Regions from separate parts of the uncultured Exiguobacterium sp. genome, predicted to be linked through region 1. Evidence: predicted binding sites of a transcription regulator. Region 1 holds the regulator's gene; each other region holds the start of a gene.
What was found. Region 1 encodes LexA, which represses DNA repair genes until DNA is damaged. Its sites were predicted from a motif close to CGAACATATGTTCG; they were not measured.
Positions count from the first base shown of each region.

Region 2: the regulator LexA is predicted to act here: its motif matches at 3,242-3,255, upstream of ACHWTJ_RS14840 (NUMOD4 domain-containing protein).
Region 3: the regulator LexA is predicted to act here: its motif matches at 3,780-3,793, upstream of uvrB (excinuclease ABC subunit UvrB).

Region 1 is NZ_CAXYJR010000005.1:1,714,742-1,721,134, forward strand. Features, by position in the region: gene tkt (transketolase) at 1-971, opposite strand, end outside; gene ACHWTJ_RS10860 (DUF896 domain-containing protein) at 1,227-1,463, opposite strand; gene ACHWTJ_RS10865 (recombinase family protein) at 1,577-2,230, opposite strand; gene ACHWTJ_RS10870 (hypothetical protein) at 2,276-2,563, opposite strand; gene lexA (transcriptional repressor LexA) at 2,775-3,389, shown strand; gene ACHWTJ_RS10880 (metal-binding protein) at 3,421-3,891, shown strand; gene ACHWTJ_RS10885 (MIP/aquaporin family protein) at 4,078-4,779, shown strand; gene glpK (glycerol kinase GlpK) at 4,826-6,328, shown strand.
Region 2 is NZ_CAXYJR010000007.1:157,089-163,481, reverse strand. Features, by position in the region: gene ACHWTJ_RS14855 (GGDEF domain-containing protein) at 1-545, opposite strand, end outside; gene ACHWTJ_RS14850 (hypothetical protein) at 691-867, shown strand; gene ACHWTJ_RS14845 (methyl-accepting chemotaxis protein) at 957-2,606, shown strand; gene ACHWTJ_RS14840 (NUMOD4 domain-containing protein) at 2,655-3,182, opposite strand; gene ACHWTJ_RS14835 (AAA family ATPase) at 3,315-3,893, shown strand; gene ACHWTJ_RS14830 (GNAT family N-acetyltransferase) at 3,932-4,273, opposite strand; gene ACHWTJ_RS14825 (DNA alkylation repair protein) at 4,274-5,320, opposite strand; gene ACHWTJ_RS14820 (bifunctional transcriptional activator/DNA repair enzyme AdaA) at 5,317-6,360, opposite strand.
Region 3 is NZ_CAXYJR010000005.1:375,562-381,954, reverse strand. Features, by position in the region: gene uvrA (excinuclease ABC subunit UvrA) at 1-1,757, opposite strand, end outside; gene uvrB (excinuclease ABC subunit UvrB) at 1,759-3,726, opposite strand; gene ACHWTJ_RS03605 (PDZ domain-containing protein) at 3,933-5,096, opposite strand; gene ACHWTJ_RS03600 (S41 family peptidase) at 5,119-6,393, opposite strand, start outside.

The DNA.
Region 1 (6,393 bases):
TCGTATTGTTTCATCGTTTCGTTCCATGCGTCTTCCGCAGAAGCACCACGTTGGACGATCCGCTCGTCGAACAATGATTTGACTTCCTCAGGGACGTAGAACTCTTCGTGATCCCATACATAGCTAGCTTTCGTCAATTTGATTTCCGCTTCACCGAGTGGTGCACCGTGAGAAGCCGATTTACCTGATTTGTTCGGTGAACCGAAACCGATGACTGTCTTGACTTCGATCAATGTTGGTTTTGTCGTCTCTGCTTGTGCCGCCGCGATCGCTTTCGAAATCGAATCGATATCCGTTCCGTCTTCTACGCGAATGACTTGCCAGTTGTACGCTTCGAAGCGCTTCTGGACGTTTTCAGAGAATGATTTATCGAGATCGCCGTCAAGTGAGATATCGTTTGAATCGTACAATACGACCAATTTACCAAGACCAAGGTGACCTGCGAGTGAAGCCGCCTCAGCTGAGACACCTTCCATTAAGTCTCCATCTCCACAAATTCCGTATGTGAAGTGATCGACGACGTTGAGCTCGTCACGGTTGTATTTTGCTTCAAGATGACGTTCTGCCATCGCCATACCAACTGCCATTGCGATCCCTTGACCAAGTGGACCTGTTGTCGCATCTACACCAGCCGTGTGACGGTATTCCGGGTGACCTGGTGTTTTTGATCCCCATTGACGGAATGATTTAAGATCATCCATTGATAGATCATATCCCGATAAGTGGAGGAGTGAGTAGAGAAGCATCGAACCGTGTCCGGCTGAAAGTACAAAACGGTCGCGGTTGAACCATTCTGGATTTTTAGGGTTATGGTTCATATGATCCGCCCAAAGCGAGAATGCCATCGGTGCTGCTCCCATTGGCATACCTGGGTGACCCGAATTCGCCTTTTGTACGGCATCAATCGATAAGGTACGAATCGTATTAATTGCTAATTGTTCTACTGTCGTCATGTTCGTCAAAACAATCATCCTCTCTCTTTTTCACAAATTCCTACTCATTTTAGCACACTCTTAAATGTGATACAACTTTTCTAAATAGTATGTCACATTAAAATAAATGCGCTATCTATAGCCGTTCTATCGACTCATACAGGATGCATGAATTGATGAAAGATCGTTATTAAGATGTATTGCTATCGTGCAATGTTTCCTCATCTAACCACTCCAACAAAAAGGAGGTCCACCTGACGGAGACCTCCTTTCTTCTATAGAAGAAATAAACGATTATTGTTTATTCCGTTCTTCTTCTTGTGCTTGTTTTAATTTCTCAGGTGTTACGTCCGTGCCCTCTTCATCAACGATCTTCATGCCCATGAGTTGGTTTTTGAACGATCCACGGAATGCTGCGAGATACGCAGCACGTAGCTCTTTTTGTTCTGCTGTTTCTGCTTCCGATAACGGCTCGACTTTTGATTTATTCGCTAATGCATTGATTCGATCTAATTGTTCTTGTGATAACATGGAATCCCTCTTTCTCTATGACTCAAACTTGAGTAGTTCAATTGTATTCTTACTGTAAAAGAGCTTACAAAAAAAAGCAAGTTAACCGTGTCAGTCGACAGGTTACTTGCTTCTCATTCCGGGCTAGGCGTCATTTCGCGGTATTCAAGATATCGACGATTGACCGTCGCCTTTGAGATATCATGTCCCATCCCGCGAAGCGTAATGGCGATATCTGAAAACGTCAGTCCGAGTTCTCGGAGGCGTACGATTTCTTCGATCGGTACGTCTTTTCGACTACGCCCAGCGTTCTCTCCTTGACGATTGAGATTACGCTCCGGGCGAAAACCTTGCTCGACCGCTCGCCTCATGCCACGCGCGATTTTAGCGTTATGCAATTTCCGTTGATATTCTTCCACCAGCGAGACAATCTCAAGGACCATTGCTTCTGCATCAGCAAGCTGGTATTCTCCATCAGAATCAAGTGTCATCAACCGAACACCGTGCTTTTTAAACGTGTGCAAAATAGCGATTTTCGCATTCCCTCGACCAATCCGTGTATCATCCGTCACGAGGACTGCATCTACTGCGTCACGTGTCACATGATCAAGAACCGTCAGCATCCCTTCGCGATCGACATCATATCCACTCTCTTTTTCAGAGACGATATCTACGACATCAAACCCTTTTTGAGACGCGACCTTCGAAAGCTCCATTCGTTGGCGTTCAATCGAGCTATCTTGTGCTTCTTTTTCGGTCGATACCCGACAATAAATCACGACCTTCATCGTACCTCACATCCCTGTTCGTTCTTTCACAACTTTTCCATTTTGTCATTGTTGTGCGATTGGTACAACGATTTTGCTTTTTGAGATGACATGTTTTGTCTCGACATCATTATTTTTGATCAACCAGTTGACGTATTCTTCATCTGACATCGAACCGTCATTGTAAACTTCTGCAATTTGTTCGACTGTAGCGTTCTCATCGACCGTAACGGAAGCGGTCATCAATTGCGCTACCTTTTCATCCGGACGTGGTATGAGTAAAAAGATCACGAAGGCAATACTTAAGGCATAGAAGAGAATTGAAAAAGCATGAGTACGAATCGAATGAATCATCATGAATCCCTCCAAATATGAAATGAATGAGTTAGAATAAATGTTCTCGGAACAATTGTTCGCATAACTCATAATAAACACAGAACCCGTGTTCGGTCAACACAAAATGTCGAACAATTGTTTGTACGCTCATTTGTTCTATGTTATAGTGAATCTAGAAACATATATTCTTACATTTCAAACTTCAATCCAGAAAGAGGTGGCAATTCGTATGCGGAAAATGTCTAAGCGCCAACAAGAGATTCTCGACTACATCGTCTCTGAAGTGAAACTGAAGGGGTATCCACCATCAGTTCGTGAAATCGGAGAAGCAGTCGGACTCGCGTCTAGCTCGACGGTACACGGTCATTTGGATCGACTCGAGAAACGGGGAATGATTCGCCGTGACCCGACGAAACCACGTGCGATTGAGATATTGCTTGATAAGCCTGAAGAAATCACGGAAGCCATTGTCCATGTTCCCGTCATCGGGAAAGTCACAGCGGGCCTTCCGATTACAGCGATTGAAAATATCGAAGAACAGTTCCCGCTTCCTGCACATTATGTAGGAAATGAAACAGTCTTCATGTTGACGATCGATGGTGAATCGATGATTAACGCAGGTATTCTTGACGGCGATCGTGTCATCGTACGCCAACAAAACACAGCAGAAAACGGAGAAATCGTCGTAGCTATGACCGAAGATAGCGAAGCGACGGTGAAACGGTTCTTCTTAGAAGATCAACAGGTACGTCTACAACCAGAAAATGACTCGATGGATCCGATGTATTTCGATAATGTCTCCATTCTTGGTAAGGTAATCGGCGTGTATCGGACGATTCATTGACGGAGGGACCAGTTACGACTGGTCTTTTTTCATGCCTTCAGGAAATGTACATGATACCGTCAATACCGTCGCATTGACGGGTTACGTTGCGTATTCGGTCGCAACGCAACAAACGGATTGGTTACCGACCGCCATCGGCATCGCTGTCGGTACCCTTTGGTTGTCACCCGACCTCGATTTAAAATCAGAACCCTATTATCGTTTCGGACCATTTCGAGTTCTGTGGATGCCGTATGTCAAGATCATGCCCCATCGCTCAATTTGGTCACACGGATTGATCATCGGGGATGTCATTCGACTCCTTTATAGCGCTGCACTTGTGATCCCCTTATTATTTCTCAGCTTGTATTTTCAAATCATCGCGTCAGAGACCATCGATTCTTGGTTCGCTTCCCTGCCTGCGTTTGTCATCGGCATCATGATAGCGAGTACGATTCATATTCTACTAGATTATTCCAGTAGTTGGTTTCGACCTAAAAAAAGAAAAAAGCGTCGTCGTTAACACCTCTTTTGCTTGCTTGCAGGCAAGACGAGGTGTTTTCTTATCCACTTTTTCGTATCTTTAAACATCAAAATAAAAAATTTCCATTCCTATATTTCAATTATATGTATTGAAAACGTTCTCAAATCGGAGTAATTTAAAGTAGAAAGACCATTATCTGCTTTAATCCAAAGGGAGGGTTTTTGCATGAATAACTTTGTACTAGAAATGATCGGTACGATGATCCTCATTCTGCTCGGGGATGGTGTCGTCGCCGGTGTCGTCTTGAAAAAGACGAAGTCGGAAAACAGCGGATGGATCGTCATCACGTTCGCTTGGGGTCTTGCCGTCATGACAGCAGCATTCGTCGCTGCTGAGAGTGGTGCGCACTTGAACCCAGCTTTAACGATTGCACTTGCTTTGAACTCTGATTTACCATGGGCAGACGTTCCTGTCTACATTGCCGGACAACTTGTCGGAGCTTTCATCGGCGCCATTCTCGTTTGGCTTCATTACATGAAACATTTTGAAGCGACTGATGATCAAGCTGCAAAACTTGGTGTGTTCGCAACGGGTCCAGCAATTCGTCATACACCGTCGAACTTGATTTCTGAAATCATCGGGACATTCGTTCTCGTCTTCGGAATCTTGGCACTCGGTTTAACGACATTTGGTGATGGCTTAAAACCACTCATCGTCGGTTTACTCGTCGTCGTCATCGGTCTATCGCTTGGTGGTACAACAGGGTACGCCATCAACCCAGCCCGTGACCTTGGACCGCGTATCGCGCATGCCATTCTACCGATTCCGAATAAAGGTTCCTCTGACTGGGGCTACTCATGGATTCCAGTCGTCGGTCCAATCATCGGTGGAGCGCTTGCCGTGTTCATCTATCAATTGATCTACTAATAAGATCACGTTTCACTAACACATACCGCTCAAGGGGGATTTCGAAATGGAAAACAAGTATATCCTAGCACTCGACCAAGGTACGACAAGCTCACGTGCGATCATCTTCGATCACGATGGGAAAATCGTCAACTCGGCACAACGGGAATTCAAACAATACTTCCCGCAACCAGGCTGGGTCGAGCATGATGCAAACGAAATCTGGGGTTCGATTCTTGCTGTCATGGCAGAAGCACTCGGAACAGCAGATATCAAACCTGAGCAAATCGCTGGAATCGGCATTACGAACCAACGTGAAACGACGGTCGTCTGGAACAAAGAAACAGGCAAACCCGTTTATCATGCACTCGTTTGGCAATCACGTCAAACGTCTGGTATCTGTGATGACTTAAAAGAACAAGGCTTAAACCAGAAGTTCCGTGATAAGACAGGACTCTTGATTGATGCCTACTTCTCTGGTACGAAAGTCAAATGGATTCTCGACAATGTTGAAGGTGCGCGTCAGCAAGCGGAGAACGGTGAATTACTCTTCGGTACGATCGATACGTGGCTCGTTTGGAAACTGTCTGGTGGAAAAACGCACATCACGGACTACACGAACGCTTCACGAACATTGATGTATAACATTTATGAACAAAAATGGGATGAAGAGTTACTCGATATCCTCGGTGTTCCTGCATCGATGTTGCCAGAAGTTCGTCAATCGAGTGAAGTCTACGATAAAACAGTACCGTATCACTTCTTCGGTTACGAAGTGCCAATTGCCGGAATCGCTGGTGACCAACAAGCTGCACTCTTCGGTCAAACATGCTTTGAAGCAGGTGAAGGTAAGAACACATACGGAACAGGTTGTTTCATGCTCATGAATACGGGTGAGAAAGCTGTTTCTTCTGATAACGGACTCCTGACGACGATTGCTTGGGGCGTTGATGGAAAAGTCGAATATGCGCTTGAGGGTTCTATTTTCGTCGCTGGTTCTGCGATCCAGTGGCTCCGTGATGGACTCCGTATGTTGAAGCACGCCAAGGATTCAGAAGACTACGCAACGAAAGTCGATTCGACAGACGGCGTTTATGTCGTTCCTGCCTTCGTTGGTCTTGGTGCGCCGTACTGGGATTCAGATGTTCGTGGAGCAATCTTTGGATTAACACGCGGAACTGATAAGGAGCACTTTGTTCGGGCAACGCTTGAATCACTCGCTTACCAAACACGCGACGTGTTGACAGCAATGGAACAAGATTCTGGTATCGAACTGAAGACACTTCGTGTCGATGGTGGTGCTGTAGCTAACAACTTCTTGATGCAGTTCCAATCGGACATCCTCGGTGTTCCTGTCGATCGTCCAGAAATCAACGAAACGACAGCACTCGGTGCAGCCTACCTTGCTGGATTAGCCGTCGGTTACTGGAAAGATAAAGCGGAAATCAAACAACAATGGAAGCTGGATCACCAGTTCAAACCAGAGATGAAAGAAGACGATCGTGAACAACGCTATGCTGGATGGCAAAAAGCGGTGGAAGCAACAATGATCTTCAAGCCATCGAAATAAGACAATTAACCCGGTCCCTTTTGCAGAGGGACCGGGTTTTTGATATCCGATGGTATAAAAAAGCC
Region 2 (6,393 bases), on a different contig from region 1:
CGATAGGTGACGTAGCCACCAATCATGATGACGATGATATAAACGAACGCAATTTCTAAAAACCGTTCGAACGTATGCGTCAATAAATAGAGCGCCGGTAAGCTGTACGCAATACCAGTTCCAAGCAATACGAGATAATCTTTCATCCGTTGAGCAGCGAACCGGCGATAAATCGTCGCTGTCACAAGTAACGCGACACAGATCAAGGTCGTCAGAATCAATCCTTGGTATTCGCCAGCTGGTGTCACCGCAAATCGGGCACCGATGATGAACAACATCGTGATGCTACCGCTCACTAATCCTCCATAAAAATATGCCGTGACGAGCGCAACGAGACGCAAATCAATCTTTGCAACGTCATAGGAGATACTGTTAAAGATCAACAGTGCACCAATCACACCGGCGATACAACCGATCACGAGTCGGACTTGTAAGGAGGAGTTGGGCGAAATTCTCTCGATCCGTCGTAATGGTAAAAACGCGAACAACAATGTCGCAATCAATAGGGAAAAGTTCAACAACAATGAATTGAGCAACGTAAGCACGACCACATCCTCCTCATTCCATTTCAGATGTTTACTCTATTCCCTCTAAATTACACATTCCCCTCTTTTTCCAAGGTTTTCAAACAAGAGGAGAGGGAATCAAACAAATATGTCTATCGTCTACATCATTGAGGGGGAATCTTTCATGGACCGTCAAGCCGAAAAACGAAAAAGTAAGATGCCATTCTTCATCATTCTCGTTATCGCTATCTTCGTCATCGTTGCTGCTGCGTTGATCATTTATGTCACATCTGAACCAAAAGAAGAGACACAAGCACTTATGACACATCTTGCGACTGTCCTTCCGGTTTACGTGAATTAGATTCACAAGACCTTTACACAAGCCGTACAACACCTTCATACATGTTGCTTTATCTCCTTCCGATAGGTACACGGGAGGAGATGTTTTTTATGCTTATGAAAAAACGATTATTAGCACAACAACTAAATGGATGGTTGATTCCGATCGTTGCCATCGGGCTGATCGTGATCAGCGGTCTCAGCGTTTACGCATCGTATCAACAATCCGTCGCAGCAACTGAGGAACGGCTGATGCGGGAGTTAACCATGTTCGACGCGAATGTCCGGGCAACGTTTCTTGCGTATCCGGATGACGCGACAGACCGCTCGCGTGCCATCAAACGATTGCAACAGCAACAGCGAACTGACTTATCACGTGACGACTATTCGATTCGTTTCCAAAGCCTGAAAACGAGTGAGGCGTTCCGACCGTTGACACTCGAACCGACAAAACGGAAACAACTACTGCAGCACTTAAAAAATGCGCGTACATATGCTTTTTCGAATCAAGATCAGTTTCTTGTCGCGATGACGATTCCGGAACTCGATGACGTCATTTTACTAACGACCGATCGTGATAAATTAATCGCTCCTGCTCGCGATTTAGCTTGGACACTCGTCTGGGTGAGCGTGATTACGCTTGTTAGCATCAGCTTTTTGATTCGCTCACGAATTAGAAGACAACTCGCCCCACTATCGAAACTCGCCTTACAGATTGAAGAAGCGCATGCGAAGCGATCGTATCGTCCATTAACGCTCAAGACGACGACCTTTGAATTACAACAGCTGACGTTTCAATACAATCAATTGATGCAACAAATCGGAGATTTAACGGCTGAGATGCAACAAGCGAGTCAGGAACTCGAATCCGTCCAGCCCCACTTTTCCTCACGCTTATCCGCGATGGATCAATCGGTCCAAGCCGTCGATGAAGTCGCCGGTTCTTTACTTGCGCAATCGTCGCAAATGGATCAAACAATCGTCGCCTCGACACGTTTGACTGCTCAAGGGCACGATGCGTTAAGTGAGATGCAAACGACACTCCTCAACAGCCAACATGCCGTAACCCGTTTTCAACAGACTGTTCAGACGAATCACACGACACTTGAGACCTTACAAGAGGAAAGCCAGTTACTGAAGGAACAATCCGCGACGACAGAGCAGATTTTGCAACAGACCTCACATCTGCAGCAACAGATGGAGATCTCAATTTCACACATCCAGCGTGTCGCTGAAGAGACGCGCCGTTTATCGCTGAACGCGCTGATTGAGGCAACCCGTGCGGGAGAAGCCGGTCGTGGCTTCACCGTCGTTGCCAAAGAAGTCGAAAAACTAGCAATCGATATCCGAACGAGTACAGATCACATCCGTCAAGTCAATCAGACATGGACGGCGGGACTCGATCAAGTCGAACAAGCCATCGCGCAGATGACTGAACGTTTTCTCTCAACATCGCAACAGCTCGAGACGGCAATGGCACACTTGCAACAAATGTTGACCGAAGCGACGACGATTGAGACGACACTGGGTACCGTCGAACAACAGCGTCAAATCGTCGCCCACGTTCAATCGAACATGCAGGAACATCTGCAGTCCGTTCAGCAGTTGATGTCGGAGCTCTCTTCTTACAGCCAAGTCCTCGGTGATCAAATGCAACACCACGTCAACCAGCAGACGGAACTGAAGACACATAGTGCGGTACTCGAGTCACGCATCAGTTCGTTGCAACAGACCGTTCGTGCCGGCGAACAATCGTTTTAAATCAAAGGAGCGCTTACCATCTCTGGTAAACGCTCCTTTATTCTGGGCTCAGCCAATGTAACGTGCTTCCTTTTTATCGATAATGTTGCGAATCCGGTTCTCCGTCACCTGATACTGCTCTGCCAATTGACGGGTTGTTTCCCCTTTTTTGTACTGCGCGCGAATCGTTCGAATCTGAAACGGTGACAGCGTCACATGTTGACCTAACAAGAGATCGAACTCACCAAGCAGTTCGTTATACTGCTGATCAATCGAAGGCAGAATTTCTAAATTTGATAACTGATCGTCAATTCGTTTACCATTACGTCGGACGAGTCGTGCTTCCGTGACGTCTTTCGTCAGAAAGGCTTGTGCGACAAGCAATCCGACCTGCACGCGCTCTCCTCGACCACGTTGATAGAGCGTGACTTTCCGGTACCCTTCCCGATTGAGCCGTGGACGGAGCAAGACACCTTTTCGTCGTTGCCGAACACCGCGACACGTCACGATCGTCCGGTCGAGCGACCTGACGCGACCTAGCGATGAGACTTCATATATACCTACATAGCCGATGACGGCTTTCCATTGTTCTTGCATGGTTGTCCTCCTTCAGACAAGGACACGACGGGACTTCATACTTGAATTATATCAAATTACGAACAAACGTTCTAGTGATGTCACTCGTCGGAATGTGCTATTCTTAGCAGAAAAAGGAAATGAGGTTCGCCCATGAAATTTGTCTTGTTACTTGGTCCCCAAGCGGTCGGAAAGATGACGATCGGTCAGGAAATCGAACGGTTGACGGAGATGAAAGTCTTCCATAACCATCAGACGATCGACCTATTATTGCCTTATTTTGATTTCTCTGAACCTGCACATCACCGCTTAAAGGATACGATCCGGCGCGAGATGTTCAAGGAAATGGCGAACAGTTCGCTCGAAGGTGTCCTGTTTACATTCCTCTGTCTATTCGGTGTCGAAGGCGGTGGTCTTGAGTTCATCGAAGAGACAGTCGAATTATTCGAACAAGCGGGTGCTGACGTCTATATCGTTGAACTGGATGCGCCGGTCGCAACTCGTCTGCACCGGAACACAACCGAAAACCGATTGACGCACAAAGTAACGAAGCGCGATCTCGCTGCTTCTGAACAGGACTTACGCGAGACGGCGGACGGATACCGGACACGTTCGCTGCCAGGCGAACTACCGGACGTCAACTATCTCTTCCTCGATACGGAACAATTAAGCGCACGTGAAAGCGCCGAAGCGATTTGCGACCATTTCAACTGGTCCAAAACAACGGTCTAATCCCAAATAAGCCCCGTCCTGCTCAAGCAGGCGGGGCTTTAGTGATGGAGTTCGCGTTCATGTCGATCAGCCTGCCACTGAAAGCCGTTCCGGCGCCAGACCGTATTACTGCCTGCTTCGCCGTAGACACATGTCAGTAATAACGTCCGCGCGAGATACGATAAAATCGACGTCAACGCTTCTGTGATATAGCCGCGCTGATCGTCCTCATCCGTCGTTGTATAACGTAAGTTTCCGGTCGATGCGTTCCATGTGAAAATAATCGTCCCGACGATCGTTTTCTCACGTAACGCATGCAGTGTCCACTTGCAACCCGATTCGTCATCCGTTGCTTCGACAAACAGTCGTGACGTCGTAAAATCCGGATGTCGTCCTTGCATTCAGCTCTCCTCCTCGACCTCAAACGTTGCTGTCGCGTAAGCCTCTCCGTTAATCAAAATGGTCAAGGTGTGTGTCCCAGGGTAATGGACACGCGTCGTCATGTTCCGAAACGATTGGCGTCGTTCGACTGGCAGCACACCTTTAACTTCCCGCTCCCGCAGTTGAAACACCTTCCGACTTGTTCCGCGTTGTTTGACGTAATCGATTGCGTACTCTAAGCGTAAACGTTGTGGAACGGAACTCGTCACCGTGAACGAGAAGTCGAGTTCTCCACCGATTGTCACTGGAGAAACGACTAAGTTCGTGACCGCCACTTCACCTTGCGTGACGTGCCCGAATAACTGTAAGACTTCTGAGTTCCCACGCTTCAATAACGTCCGGGAAGCGTGACGTAAAATCCAGTCCGTGTTCGGATCTGTTCCTAAGTGACGTTCAATTCGTTCAATCAGATATTCCGGATGTGTCTTTGAAATATCATTCAAGTGATTGGCGACACTTTTTCGGACGTAGAGTGACGGATCCTGCAGTAACGCATCAAGAATCGGTAACGCCGGTCGCGGATCAGCAATCAAACGCGGAATCGCTTGTCCCCACGGCAGACGCGGGCGTGTTCCTTCAGACGCTAAGCGCCGGACATGTTCATCATCTGATCTTGTCCATTTGAGTGCCTGCTCGAGATATCGTTCTTGATCGACAAGTAGAAAACGCCGAACGGCGAACTCCGACGTCGAGTGTGGCGTCAACTTGGCGAGTGTCGCTAACGCAAGCGACCAATCAGCAAGGTCTGCCGTCCGTTCGACATACTCTGGAAAAACAATTCCCGGTAGCCCGGTAAACTGCGGTGCGAGTCGCTCTAGCTCCCCCGCTGCGTCCGGAAACGGCGGCAAGATTGTCTCTAATGTCTCCGCCACACGACGGACACGTTGTTTAAACGCGAGTTCTTCCCAGTCTCCCCGATCGACTCGTCTTCGAAAATCCGATACATCGATCGCTGCTCCTAAGCGGTCGAGCCAACTCGGTGAAAATACATCTTTAATCAAACTCATCCTTCATCCAGTCCCCTCTGTGTGCGCTCCAGTTTGAGCAATGTTTCCTTGCGTGCGAGTCCACCCGCGTATCCACCTAAATCTCCATTCGTCCGAATGACCCGATGGCACGGAATGACGATTGCCAGTTGGTTCGCTCCATTCGCTCGTGCGACGGCACGAACAGCAGTCGGTTGACCGATCCGGATCGCCAGCTCTTGGTACGAGATCGTCTCCCCACTCGGAATCCGCTCGAGTTCTTCCCAGACGCGGCGTTGAAATGGTGTCCCGTACCGCATCAGTGGCGTCTGAAACGATACCGGCTCTCCTTTGAAGTAACGACGGAGCTCCGCTTCGATCTGTCCAAAGACCGGTGATTCCCCGGGAACGATGACAGCGCGCGCTTTTTGACGTAATTGTTCGATTTCCCGCTCCAGTCCACGTCGGTCGACGAACTCGAGCAGATGTAAGAGTTGATCGTCGGCAATCGCCAGCATCGAACCGAGTGGTGTATCAAGCCATTTCGCGCGTAAGACCTGCCCGTCAAAGCGCGACGGTGCCTGCCCGAGAATCCGTGCTGACGCCTCACGAAAACCACTACTCGATTCATAACCTCCAGCCAACTGCCCTTCGATGATCGGCTTACCGGTCCGGATCTCCTTCATCGCAAGCCCCATCCGTCGTGCCCGAGCATACGCGACGAACGTCATTCCGAAGCGTTTCTTGAACTGGCGGCGTGCCGTTGATTCATCGAGACCAAGTGCTCGAAAATCGGCTTCCTTGAATCGTTTGTCTGGTTCTGCCTCGACCGCTTCGATCAAGCGTTGAATCGTACCATGATCGCCGGGATAAGCAAGCGGATGACAACGACGGCACGGTCGATAAGAGGCAAGTAATGCCTCTTGCGCCGTCTCAAAAAACTCACAGTTCTCTGCTTTCGGTTTTCGTGCCGGACACGTCGGACGGCAAAAGATGCCGGTCGTCTTGACACCAACAAAAAACGTTCCTTCGTACGTCGCGTCCCGGCGAACGAGCGCTTCATAATACGTGTGATGTTCCATCGCCTTCCCCTCCTTTGTCCTTAGTATACCGGC
Region 3 (6,393 bases), 1.3 Mb from region 1:
TGCATCAACTCTTCTGGCTTCCCGGCTGCCGTGACGAATCCGCCGTGATCACCGGCACCAGGTCCGATATCGATCAAGTAGTCGGCTGCCATCATCGTGTCTTCATCGTGTTCGACGACGATCAATGTATTACCGAGATCACGCATCGCCTTCAGCGTATTGATCAGACGATCATTATCGCGTTGGTGTAAACCGATCGATGGTTCATCAAGAACGTAGAGAACACCCGTCAAACGCGAACCGATTTGTGTCGCGAGACGAATCCGTTGCGCTTCACCACCGGACAACGTTCCCGCTGCGCGTGAGATCGTCAAGTAATCGAGACCGACGTTCTCGAGGAACGAAGCGCGTTCGTGAATCTCACGAACAATCATTCGCGAAATCGTCTGATCCTTCTCACTTAATTTCTCCGGCAGTTCGTCGAAGAACATGACCGCTTGTTTAACAGACATCTTCGTCACTTCACCGATATGGTGATCGGATACTTTGACGGCGAGTGATTCCCGTTTCAAGCGGTGTCCTTTACACGTCGGACAAGCTTTCTTCGCCATGTAGCCTTCCATCTGTTCCCGGATATAATCAGACGATGTCTCCTTGAAGCGACGCTGTAAGTTATTGAGGACCCCTTCGAAGTAGAGGTCCGTGTTTCGGACCATCCCGAAGTCGTTCTCATACCGGAAGTGGATCTCTTCCTTCGTGTTTCCGTTCAAGATCGTTTCGCGGTGTTCTTCTGACAATTGTTCGAACGGTGTATCCATATCGATCTTGAAGTGGTCACAGACCGCTTTGAGTAATTGTGGATAATACTGCGAGCTCGTCGGTTCCCACGCTACGATCGCCCCTTCGTTTAATGACTTATCGGGATGTGGCACGACGAGATCAACATCGACCTCAAGCTTCGTTCCGAGACCGTCACATGACGTACAAGCACCAAACGGTGAGTTGAACGAGAACATCCGTGGTTCAAGTTCGCCGATCGAGAAGCCACAGATCGGACAAGCATGATGTTCACTGAACAACAATTCGTTGCCATCCATCGTATCGACGATGACCCGACCGTCCGCGAGGCGAAGTGCAGTCTCGAGTGAGTCGGCAAGACGAGCTTCGACATCTGGCCGCACGACGACACGGTCGACGACGACTTCGATCGAGTGTTTCTTGTTTTTCTCAAGCGTGATCTCTTCGGCAAGATCCATCGTCTCTCCGTTGACACGAACGCGGACGAAACCTTCCTTCTTCAAATCGTCGAGCACTTTGACGTGCGTTCCTTTACGTCCGGAAACGATTGGCGCGAGGATTTGCAGACGCGTCCGCTCCGGCAACTCCATCACTTGGTCGACCATCTGACTGATCGTCTGGCTCGAAATCTCGATTCCGTGATTCGGACAAATCGGTTTACCGATCCGTGCGTACAATAGACGCAAATAATCATAGATCTCTGTGACCGTTCCGACCGTTGAACGTGGGTTTTTACTCGTCGTCTTCTGGTCGATTGAAATTGCTGGACTCAGTCCTTCGATCGTGTCGACATCCGGTTTATCCATCTGTCCGAGGAACTGACGAGCATAAGCAGATAAACTTTCGACATAACGCCGTTGTCCTTCCGCGTAAATCGTATCGAAGGCAAGCGACGATTTCCCTGACCCGGACAAGCCCGTCAAGACGACGAGCTGATCGCGGGGGATTTCGACATCGATGTTTTGTAGATTATTGACGCGAGCGCCTTTGATGATAATCTGATTCTTCTTTTCTCCCAACTTAGGCACCTGCTTTCAATTCTAATATGAGGTCGCGAAGCTCGGCAGCTCGTTCGAACTGCATGTCTTTCGCCGCTTGACGCATCTCTTGGTCAAGCTGTTCAAGCAACGTTTCACGCTCCGGTTTTTTGAGTTTGTTGAACTTCTCAAGTTTTTCGACGGTATCGTCGCTCTCGATTGTCGTACTGATGACACCACGCACGTCTTTTTTGATCGTCTGCGGCGTAATGCCATGTTCTTCGTTGAACGCCATCTGGATCGCGCGACGGCGTTCCGTTTCATCGATCGCACGTTGCATCGAATCGGTGATTTTATCGGCAAACAAGATGACGTGTCCTTCCGCGTTCCGAGCCGCCCGACCAATCGTTTGAATCAGCGAACGGTCCGAACGCAAGAAGCCTTCCTTATCGGCATCAAGAATCGTCACGAGTGAGACTTCCGGAATATCGAGTCCTTCTCGTAACAAGTTGATTCCGACAAGGACATCATATTTCCCGAGTCGTAAGTCACGGATGATTTCAATTCGTTCGAGTGTCTTGATCTCCGAGTGCATGTAGTTGACCTTGACGCCATTCTCTTTCAAGTAATCGGTCAAGTCTTCTGCCATCTTCTTCGTCAGTGTCGTCACGAGAACACGTTCGTTCTTCGCGACCCGGTCACGGATGTTATCCATCAAGTAATCGATTTGTCCCGTAATCGGATGAATCTCAATCGTCGGATCGACGAGACCGGTCGGACGGATGATTTGCTCGACCATCTCTTTCGAATGTTCGAGTTCATATGGTCCTGGTGTCGCCGAGATATAGATCGCCTGACTGACTTTTTCCTCGAACTCCTCGAACCGTAACGGACGGTTGTCTTTTGCCGAAGGGAGACGGAAGCCGTGATCGACGAGGACTTGTTTCCGTGCCTGGTCCCCGTTGTACATCCCGCGAATTTGCGGCAGCGTGACGTGCGACTCATCGGCAACGAGTAAGAAATCTTTCGGGAAGTAATCGAGCAATGTATACGGTGTTGCCCCTTCCGGCATCAAGTTCAAATGACGTGAATAGTTCTCGATTCCGGAGCAATAGCCCATCTCACGCATCATCTCGAGATCGTAGTTCGTCCGTTGTTCGAGCCGTTGTGCTTCGAGCAACTGATTGTCTTCGCGTAACTTCGCAAGCTGGACCTCTAGTTCCTTCTCGATGTTTGCGATTGCTTTTTGCAGACGGGTATCCCCCGTCACGAAGTGGGACGCCGGGAAGATTGAGATGTGCTCACGGTCCGCGACGATCTCACCTGTCAGTGGATCCATGTCACGGATCCGTTCAATCTCGTCACCGAAGAACTCGACCCGGACACACTGTTCGTCGCGTGACGCCGGGAAGATTTCGACGACGTCTCCGCGGACGCGGAACCGTCCGCGCTGGAAATCGATATCGTTACGCTCATACTGAATGTCGATCAGACGACGGAGCATCTCGTTCCGCCCCATCTCATTGCCGACACGCAGGGATAAGACGTGGTTGTTGTACTCTTCCGGGTTACCGAGACCATAGATACACGAGACAGACGCAACGATCAAGACGTCCTCCCGTTCGAACAGGGCGGACGTCGCCGAGTGGCGCAATTTATCGATCTCATCGTTAATCGAAGAGTCCTTCTCAATGAACGTATCCGTCGACGGAACGTATGCTTCCGGTTGGTAATAGTCATAAAAACTAACGAAGTATTCGACCGCATTGTTTGGGAAGAATTCCTTGAACTCCGAGTAGAGTTGTCCCGCTAGTGTTTTGTTGTGGGCAAGAACGAGCGTCGGTTTCTTGATTTCCTTGATGACGTTTGAGACCGTGAACGTCTTCCCGGTACCAGTCGCTCCAAGCAACGTCTGATGTCGTTCGCCTTGTTTTAGCCCAGTCACCAATTTTTCGATTGCTGTCGGCTGATCACCGCCTGGTTCAAATGGTGAAACGAGTTCAAAATCCATCGTTTGCTTCCCCCTCATCACGTTAAAAAATCTATTTCTATTGTATCACTTTACGAACAAACATTCGATTATGAAGTGCTCCTTTTAGGAAGTTACCCTTTTTTTCGAAAATGCAAAAGTTTCTTTTTGCATCGAATGTTGAGCCTCGATTTCTCTGCCGACAAAAAAATCCCCGTCACGGCTGTTCCGTAACAGGGATGTACTCGTTAATGTAAGGACCGCACTTTAGTGCGACCATGAACCGGCTCGTTGACGAACAAGATGCCGAGCTCATGATGATCTTGTTCATAGAATGCACGTTGCGCAAAACGGATGTCTCCGTTATGGTTCATGACTTCAAGACGCAGATACGGTTTGTGTTTTTGAATCGCTTCGTAAAACGATGCTTCTGAGTCGACCTTTTCACCATTGACCTTATAGATTGCTTCACCCGGAATCAAGCCCATCTCAGCAGCCGGTTTATCAGGCAATGTCCCGAGGATGACGGCACCACGCGTTCCATTGAGGAACAATGGCGTCTGCGCCCGGTTCAGGCGTTTGACCCGCTGATGCAACAAAATGTGCAAGACGATCAATAAAACGATTCCGTACAGCCATTCGGCTTGATTGGTCACGTACGCAAGAACCGTCAAGAGAATCGCGACAAGACTCGTGATTAAACGTCCTTGAACGAGCGGACGCATCAATTCTTTCGGCAGCTTACCCGTAAAGAGGAAGCTGAAGCCGATCGGTAACCAAAGAACGATCGGAACGAGTTCTGGAAAGTTATAACGTGGCCACCACGTCTCGAGCACGTCGCCCGGAACAAAGACAAGCAACGGCAACAACCAAAGCTTGTTCGAAGACAGCCCACCGATGAAGCGACCACGCTTCGAGACGACGAGTGACGGTGACAGGCGTCGCTTTCCTCGCCACCAGACGAGGAGACATTCCGCGACGAGCGTTAACGCGGCAAGGAGTAAAATCATCTTTGGCTCGACCGCTCGAACCGGATCAAGACGTGCATCCATTAGGAACCAGCCGGCAAGTCCAAGCAAGACGATCGACCAGAGTGGCAAGTTCAAACGCACGACGCCAATCAACAGTAAAACGCTCGAGAGTCCGAGTAACAACAGAGCGTATTGCGGCGTCAGTGTCAATCCGAGCCAGCCGCTGACGACAGACAGGACGAGACCGACGAGTAACCCCGGTAAAAGTGTTTCGAGGACATCGCTTCGTTTTCCGTGTGTCCGGGAGCGAAATAGTCCGCGTTCCCGTTTGACACGACGGATGCCGATGACCCAACTGACAAGAAGTGCTAACCACAAGGTCGGACTGGCGATGAGACTAATCGCGGTCCAACCAATTTCATCGAGTAATTCCACGCGCATTCAGACCTCTTTCCATTCCTTATTATTGAGAAGCGACCTCGAGTGCTTTTTTCCGCTGGACGTCATTCTTATCGTCCTCGAGTTTCTTCAGGAGACGCGTCTCCATCTCACCTGCTGTCTGCTGATCGATTTTTCCTGTGACGTCGAGCTTCGCATCCTTTTGCAAAGCTTCGACGGCTTTCTTCATCGTGTCACCGAAATACCCATCCTGTCCTTTTGGCTCGAAACCGATTGCTTCGAGGACGAGGTGAGCATTTTCAACTGATTTTCCATAATCGCCGACTTCGAGTGACTTTTGATCAGTCAAAATCTTCGTGACGTTGAAGTAAGCCGGTTGCTTGACTTCAATCGTCGGCTTAACGCCTTTTTTATGAATCCAGTTGCCGTCCGGTGTCAGCCATTTGTTCGTCGTTAACTTTAAATCGCTACCGTCTTTCAAATCATAGGCACTTTGAACGATTCCTTTCCCGAACGATTTCGTACCGACGACATCCGCTCCAGCTCCCTCTTTCAGACCAGCTGCTAAAATCTCAGACGCTGACGCCGATCCGCCGTCTTCGAGCACGACGATGTTATAAGGTTTCTTCTCGTCTGCTTTCCCGAATTCCTGCTGTCGCTCTCCCTTATTGTTCTCGACTTGATAAATCGGAACGTCCTTCGGAATGAACGGTGCAATCATGCTTGAGACAGCTGTTAAGAGACCACCTGGGTTCCCACGGACGTCGATGACAAGTCCATCAATGTTTTGACTCTCGAGTTTCGCAAGACCTTTCTCGAACTCTTTAGCCGTCGGTTCTGAGAACTGTGTCACTTGCAAGACACCGATCTTTTTCCCGTTGACGTCCTCGGTCGACGTATAGACCGTCTCGATTGGAATCGTATCCCGTTTGATCGAGATGTCCATCGCGTCCTGCCCACTCCGTTGAATCGTTAAGACAACATTCGTTCCTTTTTCACCGCGGATTTTCTTGACCGCTTGATCCGTTTTTTGCCCTTTCGTCGACTTGCCATCGATCTTTAGAATGACGTCGCCCGGCTTAATACCAGCTTTTTCGGCCGGTGATCCTTTGATCGGAGAAACGATAACGATCGACTCACCTTTTTGCTCCAATGTCGCACCGATTCCTTCGAACGAAGACGACAGATTCGTATTGAATGATGCCGTTTCCGACTCATCCATGTAAACGGAATATGGATCATCGAGTACTTCCGTCATACCGGATAACGCACCGTCGAGTAATTCTTTGTCCGTTACATCTTTTAAATAATTCTGTTCGATCATCTGGCGGACCTGATC